Regions from separate parts of the Pseudomonas sp. AB39(2026) genome, predicted to be linked through region 2. Evidence: riboswitches for the same ligand, from Rfam matches in the RefSeq annotation. Region 2 holds a riboswitch; the other holds the start of a gene.
The links. Region 2 has a riboswitch for cobalamin ahead of cobO (cob(I)yrinic acid a,c-diamide adenosyltransferase). Riboswitches for the same ligand answer to the same signal wherever they lie in the genome.
Positions count from the first base shown of each region.

Region 1: linked by a shared signal. The riboswitch ahead of ACSAMW_RS03405 (CbtB domain-containing protein) and the one ahead of cobO (cob(I)yrinic acid a,c-diamide adenosyltransferase) in region 2 are both predicted to bind cobalamin.

Region 1 is NZ_CP195212.1:770,151-775,334, reverse strand. Features, by position in the region: gene nfuA (Fe-S biogenesis protein NfuA) at 1-185, shown strand, start outside; gene cobM (precorrin-4 C(11)-methyltransferase) at 229-978, opposite strand; gene ACSAMW_RS03415 (cobalamin biosynthesis protein) at 1,013-1,414, opposite strand; gene ACSAMW_RS03410 (CbtA family protein) at 1,424-2,110, opposite strand; gene ACSAMW_RS03405 (CbtB domain-containing protein) at 2,121-2,309, opposite strand; cobalamin riboswitch at 2,391-2,592, opposite strand; gene ACSAMW_RS03400 (type 1 glutamine amidotransferase domain-containing protein) at 2,725-3,276, opposite strand; gene ACSAMW_RS03395 (MBL fold metallo-hydrolase) at 3,522-4,505, shown strand; gene ACSAMW_RS03390 (hypothetical protein) at 4,669-4,806, opposite strand; gene ACSAMW_RS03385 (hypothetical protein) at 4,909-5,163, opposite strand.
Region 2 is NZ_CP195212.1:1,415,599-1,420,782, reverse strand. Features, by position in the region: gene ACSAMW_RS06150 (C40 family peptidase) at 1-405, shown strand, start outside; gene ACSAMW_RS06145 (C40 family peptidase) at 544-1,098, shown strand; gene ACSAMW_RS06140 (PQQ-dependent sugar dehydrogenase) at 1,124-2,431, opposite strand; cobalamin riboswitch at 2,526-2,737, shown strand; gene cobO (cob(I)yrinic acid a,c-diamide adenosyltransferase) at 2,874-3,485, shown strand; gene ACSAMW_RS06130 (cobyrinic acid a,c-diamide synthase CobB) at 3,482-4,792, shown strand; gene bluB (5,6-dimethylbenzimidazole synthase) at 4,789-5,184, shown strand, end outside.

The sequences.
Region 1 (5,184 bases), 650 kb from region 2:
GCCTGATCGAAGTGGTTGAGGACGGTGTGGCCGTGCTTCAGTTCGGGGGCGGTTGTCAGGGCTGTGGCCAGGCTGACGTTACCCTGAAGGAAGGCATAGAGCGCACGTTGCTGGAGCGGATTCCTCAGCTCAAGGGCGTCCGCGACGTGACCGACCATTCCCAGCGCGAGAATGCTTACTATTGATAACCTCGGGCTACGCAGACGGCGTAGCCCATTTCTATCTCTCTTATTCGGCCCGATACAAGTGCGCGCGCCCAGCGCGGTACAAAGCGGACTCTTCAAACACCTCATTGCCCAGTACCCAGCCCACGATGATCAACGCCGAGCGCTGAAAGCCCTTACCTGCGGCCTGGGCTTGGATCGTGCCGAGGGTGCCTGTAACCCAGTCTTGCTCAGGCCACGTGGCTTTGTGCACCACTGCAACAGGACAATCGACTCCATAACTGGGCATCAGGGTGTTCACAATAGCCGGCAAGTGGCTGACCCCCAAATGAATGGCCATGGTCGCTTGGTGACGCGCCAGATCCGCCAAGGCCTCGCCTGCGGGCATCGGGGAGCGCGTACCATAGCGCGTGAGGATGACAGTCTGGGACACCCCTGGCAGAGTGAGCTCTGCCTCCAACAACGCGGCACATGCGGCGACAGCTGTCACACCCGGGACAATTTCAAACGGTATGCCCAAGGCCCTCAGGTGCCGGATCTGCTCACCCACGGCGCCGTAGAGGCCAGGGTCACCAGAATGCACGCGTGCGACATCCTGCCCACGGGAGTGGGCCTGGGCGATTTCCTGGACGATGGCCTCCAGGTCCAGCGCCGCACTGTTGATTACACGCTCTGCACGATGGCCCTCCAGTAATACTTCGGGCACTAGAGAGCCTGCATAAATGATCACAGGGCACTGACGCAGCAGACGCAAGCCTTTAACAGTGATCAGGTCGGGATCGCCGGGGCCGGCGCCGATAAAATAGACGGTCATTGCAGGTTGGCTGCCTATGAAGGTTGAGTAAATTTCATGTTGCGATGGCCAGGGCGACCGTTGCATGGCTGGCACAGAGCCTGGCCAGGTACAACTTGGGTGTTCGCTGGCTGAGCGCCTCGCAATGGGCCAATGCGGCACTTTCCGCCAGGCCAAGGCAACCGGTATGTTGCAGGCTCACCCATGAGCGGTGGCTCAGCAGCGGCTCGTAGGGCGCCAGGGCACTGGCCGAGTAGCCTGATAACGGCAAGCCCTGACTCACTGCAAGGGCTACCAGCCCAGGTTCGCCGCATTTTCTGTCCAGCGAGGCAATGCCCTGCACGTCACATAGCGTAGCGCCCACTTGGGCAAGGGCCTGTTCCAGTAGCGCTTGCAACACCTCTACAGGGCAGCCCCTGCGGCAGCCAAGCCCTGCGACCAGCCAGGGATGCCCCATAACCAGTGATCAGGCCCGCGCCGAACGGCGGAACAGCCAGGCCGTTGCACTCCCGAGCGCCAACCAGAACGCCACGTTGGTCAACTGCGCTGCCCAGCGGAATTGGGCTTCCAGCGCCTCGGGCGCGAGGCTTTCATGGATGGCCGGTTGAGGGGCGCCGACCAGGTGAGGGATCACGAGCAGCACAGCCCCAGCCAGCTTCAAGGGCCATCCCCGGGCAAACACCATCAGCGCCAGCGCCACGGCAGTGGAAGCCGCTGTACCGACCCACCAGACCTGGCGTGAAGCGAGGTCGGCTGCAGCGGTGCCTGGCAGTTCCGGCGGAAGGCCCAACGTGGGCGCCAAGGTAAACACAGCATAGCCGGCAAGGCCCCAGAGCAGCCCTTCAGCCGTGCGGCCCGGCGCACGCAGCGTATACAGCCCGGCCAGCATCAGCCCGAAGCCCACGGCAACCACCAGGTTGCCGCCGGTGGTGGACAGCACGCGCTGCCAGCCGTCTTCAGGCTCCCAGGCGGCTTCTTCATGGACGTGCTCGGCGGTGTTGGCACCTCCATGCTCATGGCCGGCAGGGGCTGCGTGCTCATAGGTTTCGGCCGTATGAATCAGCGGCGTAAGCCACAGGCTTTGCATCACCGTCAGCAACAGCGCCGCGAACAACCCCGCAAAGCCGGCGGTGCGCAGAATACGTGTAATCATGGCAAGCACCTTAGTGGCAAGGGAATGCAGCGCTATGGCGCGTATCATGTGCAGCATTGTGCACGGCAGGCAGGTGGGAGAACCCGGCAAAATAGACCAAGCCAGCGCCTAACACGGTGGCCAGGCACGCCGCAGCAATACGCTGGGTGAGGGTAGCAGCAGGTTGAGCAACGAGATGGCTTGTAGCGTGGGCGGACATGGCGCTTCCCTCAGGTAAAGGACAGGCAGGCGCCGAAACCCTGCCAAAGGCGGGGCCGGACAGCCCGCCCACCGCAGGTGTGTCAATGATGTCCGTCGGGCCGGTCTCCGGGCTTGCGAGGGGCAACACCGTAGTGTTGACGGTCCGCTTCCCCTTCCCATGCCTGGCACAGTGGATATGAAGCGCGCTCGCTTACCGTTGCGGGGGCAGCACCGGACTGGCCTGGCGGCGCACCGGTTTCCCGTTTCACCCTGTGAAGGGCACCCGAACGAAAGGTGTAAGCAAAGCATGCCCTCGAGGGAGCGTCAAACAGGAAAAACAAAGTTCTTCACGGGGTCTGGACAATAACGTCCTCAGTGATCCGTGAAGAACCTAAAAAAGCCCGCTTGCGCGGGCAAATGAATACGGGGCTTTATTACGCGGCTTGCAGCGCCTCGATAATGGCCTGATTAAATGCAGGCAGGTCATCTGGGGTGCGGGACGTGATTAGCGTCCAGCCGTTGGCACCACATTTGAATACCTCAGTGTCTTCCCACCCTGCCGCCTTGGCATTGAGCAGGTCAGTTTTCACGCTAGGGTAAGACGTTAGAGTCTTGCCTTCGATCACGCCTGAATCGATCAGCAGCCAAGGGCCGTGGCAGATTGCGGCAACGGTTTTGCCTGCGTCAGCGAACGCCTTTACCAAAGCCTGAGCATCTTTGTCCTGGCGCAGGGTGTCAGCGTTGACGGTACCGCCAGGAATCACCAAGGCGTCAAAATCATCAGCCTTGAGGTCTGCCAGTTTTGCCGTGGATTCCACGGTCCGGTCTTTCTCAGTGTCCTGTACGAAGGTCTGCGTGGTGCCGCCCTTGACCGACGCGTGGGTCACGGTTAGGCCAGCGCCCTTGAGAGCTTCCAGGGGTTTGACCAGCTCGTCGCGCTCGATGCCGGTGTTGGAAGTGATGATCAGTACGCGTTTGCTGCTCATATGAGCTCCTGTAGAAAGGTGGGAAGGTGGCCCTTTGCTGGGCGCCATGGTTTTGGGAAAGCGCCAAGGCAAGCAAAGTTCAGGAAAATTGCGCCCTGTGCAGGCCAGGCACTGGCTGGATGCTTGCCGTGGGCCATGGGGTCTAAGCACGTCAGCCGCCCCTGTTTGAACACCAACGCTCACGGAGCGGGCGGCGCGGGCATCGAATGTGGTTTCATGGCCCAACGCTTTTGAAAGGACCTCTGATGGAACTGATGTTTCTTGGCACCTCCTCTGGCACCCCCACCCGGGCGCGCAACGTCAGTGGCCTGGCGATACTGGCAAGCCAAGGCAAGGCCTGGTACTTGGTTGACTGTGGCGAAGGTACACAGCACCGGCTGCTGCGTACGCCCTTGTCCCTGCGCCAGTTGAGCGGGATCTTCATCACCCACGTGCATGGGGACCACTGTTATGGATTGCCTGGGCTGCTGGCCAGCGCCGGCCTGCAGGGGCGTACCCAGCCTCTGGACATCATTGGCCCGGCCGGTATCAAGGCCTGGTTGCTCAGTACGTTTGATCTCACCGAAACACACGTGCCGTTTCCCTTGCGCTTTCACGCCACACCAAGCCTGGTAACGGGCCCGCCATGGGTCAATGCAGGCTTGAGCGTGAGCGCCACGCCCTTGGCTCACCGTGTGCCTTCGTATGCTTACCGCTTTACTGAAGCCGCCGCTCGCCCCCAGTTGGACCTTGCGCGGCTGGCGGCTGATGGGGTAGCGCGAGGCCCAGCGTGGGGGGCATTGATGCGAGGCGAAGCGGTGCACCACCAGGGCCGAGTACTGACACCCACAGCCTACCTGCGCTTTGAGCAGCCGCCTCAGTGCATCGTAGTGGCGGGGGACAATGCAGAGCCCGCGCTACTTAGGCATGCCTGCGAAGGGGCCCAGGTGCTGGTGCACGAGGCAACCTATACCCAAGCGGTAGCGCGTGGGAAGGAACACCATGGTCATAGCAGTGCAGCGGCGGTTGCCCGCTTTGCCGCCTCAGCTGGGTTGCCTAACCTGGTATTAACCCATTTCAGCCCGCGCTACCAGGTGACTGGCCGGCCTGGCCTGACCCTTGAAGCGCTGAGGGCGGAGGCTGCGGCTCACTATAACGGGACCTTGCTGCTGGCCGCAGACTATGACCGTTACCGGTTGGATAAGGCAGGGGAGTTGCAACGCATAGCGTGTGAAGCTTCGAGCGTTTGATCGACGTGAGCCCTGCCCAGTCTGAGGTACCGGTGCCAGGATAGAGAGAGGGTAGCGCAGACGCATTAAACGCCCAGCCCTCGCCAAAGCTCGCCATCCACCAACATGCACAGCCCTACACACAAGGCCAGGGAAAACCACTGAGCGACTGAAAGGCGCATGGTCAGGCCCACCACAGCCAGGCCAGAGATACCGCCCAGCCGCAGACGCCAGCACAGGCGGCAGCGACCAGCGCACGTTCGGCCCGAAGCACGATAAGGGGCGAGGGAGAAGTAATGCTGTGGTGAGTGTTGCGTTGCATGGCCGATATCCTCTTTTCGTAAAAAGCGTATCGGCGATGGCGTGCTGTTCTTGACTCAAGAAACAACATTTTACTGAAGGGGGTACTCAACGTTGCTGAGCTTTACCATGGATCTGCCGAGCCCCGGGCCGCATGCTGCAGTGCAGCCAGGCGCCGATTGGACACCGTATCGATACGCTCAGCCATGGCTTTGTGCTGGCCCAGGTTTACCAGGCCAAAGTCCGTAAGGCACCGCAGGTAGCCCGTGGCGCGGGCAGCGCTTTCGCGAATCTCTACATAGTCGGCAGCCCTGTCCACGCCTTCGAGCATGTTTCGCCAAGCAGGCGAGTGAATGTCGTCTTGGTGGGGCAATGGCATCGTGAATTCCTCGCTATGCGT
Region 2 (5,184 bases):
AGCATCCTGGAACGTGGAAAGTCCCTGATCGGTACGCGCTACCGCTTTGGCGGCACCACTGAAAGCGGTTTCGACTGCACGGGCTTCATCAATTTCCTCTTCCGCGAAGAAGCTGGCATGACCTTGCCCCGCTCAAGTCGCGAAATGATCAACGTTCAGGCGCCCCTGGTCGCGCGTAACAAGCTCAAGCCAGGCGATGTACTGTTTTTCGGCACAACAGGCCGCCGTGGTCGCGTAAGCCATGCCGGTATCTACTTGGGCGATGACCAGTTCATCCACTCCAGCTCACGCCGCAGCGGCGGCGTTCGCGTGGATAACCTGGGTGACAGCTACTGGAGCAAAACCTATATCGAAGCCAAGCGTGTGCTGGCGATGGCGCCCACCACCGAGGTTGCGCGCCGCTAAGCGCAGCGGTGTGTTCGGCCCCGCATGGCGGGGTTAAAAGAGTAGCGACGAGCGGTCACGCTTTCGCTACTCTTTTTTTTTGAATTCAGCGAGTTAAGCGCTACTCTTCACCGGCAGTCGAACTCGGAATCCCTTCTCATGGCTTTCACCTCTTTGCGCCTATTGGCGTTGGCGCCGCTCTTGCTGCTGGCCGCCTGCGCGAGTTCACCACCTCCGCCTCCCAAGCCGGTGGCCGTTGCACCTCGCCCGCTGATGGTTGACCCAACGGATTACTCCTCGGTAAAGGCTGACGACGTATTGTTTCGAGCCATTGGCTTGGTAGGTACGCCGTACCGCTGGGGAGGCAACACGCCTGCCGCTGGCTTCGACTGCAGTGGCCTGATCGGGTTTGTGTACCACGACGCGGCAGGCATCGCGTTGCCACGCACCACCCGTGACCTGATTGCCATGCATTCGCCCACCATCGACCGCAACGCCCTGCGTTCCGGCGACCTGGTATTTTTCTCGACGCAACGCAATGGGCAGGTGAGCCATGCCGGTATCTACGTGGGGGAAGGGCGGTTCGTTCACGCACCGCGCACCGGTGGTACGGTACGCCTGGAATACCTGAACAAACCGTATTGGCAGAAAGCCTACCTGGCTGCCAAGCGGGTGATCCAGCCAGAGCGCTTGGCACAAACAGCACTGCCATAACGGCCCTGGCTGGGCCTGGCCGCTATTACCGGGTCACACGCCATACCTTGTTGCCTACGTCGTCGGCGACCAGCAATCCGCCTTTGTTGTCGCCGACTACACCGACCGGGCGGCCCATGGCTTCTTCCTTGTCATTGAGAAAGCCCGTTAGCAGGTCCACGGGCTGGCCGCTTGGCATGCCGTCGGCAAAGGGGACGAACAACACCTTGTAGCCGCTATGTGGCTTGCGGTTCCAAGAGCCATGCTGGCCAATGAACGCGCCCTTATCAAAAGGTGCCGGCAGTTGGCCGGGCTGGGCGAAGGCTAAACCCAGGGAGGCGGTATGGGGCCCTACCGCAAAATCAGGCGCAATCGCTTTTTGCACCATGTCCGGGTTTCCAGGTTCGACACGCACATCCACGTGCTGGCCGTAGTAACTGAACGGCCAGCCGTAGAACGCGCCGTCCTTTACAGAGGTGATGTAGTCCGGCACCAGGTCGCTGCCGATCTCGTCCCGTTCATTTACGGCTGTCCAAAGCTTGCCAGACGTGGGCTCCCAGGCGAGGCCATTGGGGTTGCGCAAGCCGCTGGCAAACAGGCGCTTTTGCCCAGTGGCAAGGTCCACTTCCCAAATGGCGGCGCGGCCTTGCTCATTGTCCAGGCCATTCTCGGCCACGTTGCTGTTGGAACCCACGGTCGCGTACAGCTTCTTGCCATCGCGGCTGGCAATGATGTTCTTGGTCCAGTGATGGTTGATCGTGCCGGCGGGCAGGTCGGTGACGGTCTGGGCGTCGCTGTCCAGGTGAGTGGCGCCTGGGGTGTAGTTGAAGCGCAGAATCTTGTCCGTGTCTGCTACGTACAGGTTCTGGCCCACCAACGCCATGCCGAAAGGCGAATTGAGGTTTTGCAGGAACACTTCATGGGTTTCCGCTGCGCCGTCGCCATCCTTGTCGCGCAATAGCACGATGCGGTTCGGGCTGGGCACGGCCGCCCCGGCACGCCCCATGACTTTCTCCATCACCCACCCTCGAATCCCTTTGGTGTCGTCGGGTTTGGGTGGCGCGTTGGTTTCTGCTACCAACACATCGCCATTGGGCAATACGTACAGCCAGCGGGGGTGGTTGAGCCCCTCAGCGAAGGCCTTCACCTGGGTGCCGGGCGCAGCCTTGGGCTTGGCGCCCTGGGGCCAACCCACGGCCGGGGCAATATTGACAGTGGGGATCAGGGTCTTGTTGGGTTCGGGGAGTTTAGGTGAAGGGCCTGTACCATCGGCCACTTGCAGTTTCGAGCTTTCGCCGCACGCCGCCACGCTGGCGGCAAGTACAACGGTTAAGGCAAGGCGGGACATGTGCATGGTGTGCTTCCTGGCAGCCGGGTTGTGTACCGTAGAGGCAGCGAGGCGGTGGAGGTTCAACATGTTTAATTGACGCTGTTGGGCCAACCCCTTACCCTGCGCGATTGTTTCAGGTGCCCCGGCCACCTTCGCGCGCCAGGGTGAAACAGGGAAGCCGGTGAGCCTAGGGCAAGGCCGGCGCTGCCCCCGCAACGGTAAGTGAGTGAACACCGCCGCACAGGCCACTGGGATAACCGGGAAGGCGCGCCGGTGGGGTATAACGGCCCCCTCACAAGCCCGGAGACCGGCCTGAAACCTTATCGGGCGAGCGATGCAACCCGCCTTATTACAGTACAGATCGCCGTGCGGGTGAGCGCGGCATCCACGCCATGCTTCCCCGTAGGGCTGAGGCATAGCGTCGGTGCGCACCCGCCAGTGACCGCAGTGAAGGACCTGGCAGCACATGAACGACACTCCCGAGCGTGACGAACGCCACCAGGCCCGTATGGTGCGCAAGAAGGCTGTAATGGACGCCCGTATTGCCGCCTCCCCTGACGAGCGCGGCCTGCTGTTGGTGCTGACCGGAAATGGCAAAGGTAAAAGCAGCTCCGGTTTTGGCATGTTGGCCCGCGCCATGGGCCATGGCATGCGCTGCGGGGTGGTGCAGTTCATCAAGGGGCGCAACTCCACGGGCGAGGAGGCGTTCTTCCGCCGCTTTCCAGAGGAGGTCAGCTTTCATGTGATGGGGGAAGGCTTTACCTGGGAGACCCAGGATCGCCAACGTGACATTGCCGCCGCTGAGGCCGCCTGGGCAGTTGCTAAAGGCTTGCTGGCCGACCCTGCCGTGGATTTCGTGCTGCTTGATGAGCTCAATATCGCCCTCAAGCATGGCTACCTGGATGTGAACGCCGTGTTAGCGGACCTTCAGGCGCGCCCACCCTTGCAACATGCCATCGTTACAGGCCGTACGGCCCGCCCGGAATTGCTGGAGGCGGCTGACACGGTCAGCGAAATCGGCGTGGTCAAACACGCCTTTAAGGCAGGTATCAAGGCACAAAAGGGTATCGAGTGGTGAGTACAGCCCGGCACTGTCCTGCAGTACTCATCGCCGCGCCTGCCTCTGGCCAGGGTAAAACCACGGTCACGGCCGCACTGGCGCGCCTGCATCGCAACCGCGGCCGCAAGGTACGCGTGTTCAAGTGTGGGCCAGATTTTCTCGACCCCATGATTCTCGAGCGTGCCAGCGACGCGCCGGTGTACCAGCTGGACCTGTGGATGGTAGGCGCAGCGCAAAGTCGCCGCCTGCTGTGGGAGGCGGCAGAAACGGCAGATCTGATCCTGATCGAAGGGGTGATGGGGCTGTTCGACGGCCTTCCCTCCAGTGCAGACCTGGCCATCGAACTGGGCGTGCCCGTGCTGGGCGTGATCGACGGTACGGCTATGGCTCAGACCTTCGGTGCGCTGGCCTTGGGTTTGGCCCGCTACCGGCCGGCGTTGTCCTTCGTGGGCGTGCTGGCCAACCGAGTGGGCAGCGAACGTCACAGCCAGCTGTTACGCGACAGCCTCACCGAAGGCCTGCGCTGGTTCGGTGGCTTGCCGCGTGAGCAGGCGATCAACTTGCCCAGCCGGCACCTGGGCCTGGTGCAGGCCAGCGAACTGGAAGACCTGGATCGCCGGCTCGATGCCGCAGCTCAGGCGCTGGCGGCCACCTGCGATGATGCGTTGCCACCCCCTGTGTGTTTCAGCCCCCCTGAGCCTGAGGCCCCGGCGCGGCTGTTGCAGGGCGTACGCGTTGCCATTGCCCGCGACCAAGCCTTCGCTTTCCTTTATAACGCCAACCTGGACGCACTTCGGGCCATGGGTGCCGAGCTGGTCTTCTTCTCGCCCTTGGTTGATGAGGGGCTGCCGCCGTGCGACAGCCTTTACCTGCCGGGCGGCTACCCGGAGTTGCATCACCATCAGCTGGCCGCCAATACCCCGATGCTGGAGGCGATTCGCGGGCACCATCGTGCAGATAAACCGCTGTTGGCCGAATGCGGTGGCATGCTGTACCTGCTGGACGGGCTGACCAGTGTGGAAGGCGAACGCGCCAGCCTTCTTGGGCTGATGCCTGGCGAGGCGGTGCTACAAAAACGCCTGGCTGCACTGGCCTTGCAGGACGTGCAGCTGGATGAGGGGTGCCTGAGAGGGCACACCTACCACCATTCCCTGACCACATCGCCTTGGGCACCTACTACCCGTGGCCGCAGCCCTAACGGCGGGCGAGGTGCCGAGGCGATCTACCGCGTGGGCCGGCTAACGGCCTCCTATGTGCATTTCTACTTTCCGTCCAACCTTGCCGCCAGCGCGGCGTTGCTTCGCCCCGCTGAGGTGGCAGCATGAGCGAGCACGCCTACAGCGACGCGGAGAAAGCAGCCGTGTACCGCGCCATTGCCGAACGGCGGGACATGCGCCATTTCATAGGCGGGGAGGTAGCGCCTGACGTATTGCAACGCCTGCTGCTGGCGGCTCACCAGGCGCCAAGCGTAGGGCTGATGCAGCCCTGGCGCTTTATCCGTATCCGCAGCCTGGCCCTTCGCAGTGCGATTCACCAACTGGTGGAAGAAGAGCGCCTGCGCACGGCCCAGGCCTTGAATGAGCGGGCCGACGATTTCATGGCTCTCAAAGTGCAAGGGGTACGTGAGTGTGCCGAGCTGCTGGTGGTCGCCTTGGCCGACGGCCGCGAACAGCACGTGTTCGGGCGCCGTACGCTACCGGAAATGGACATTGCTTCG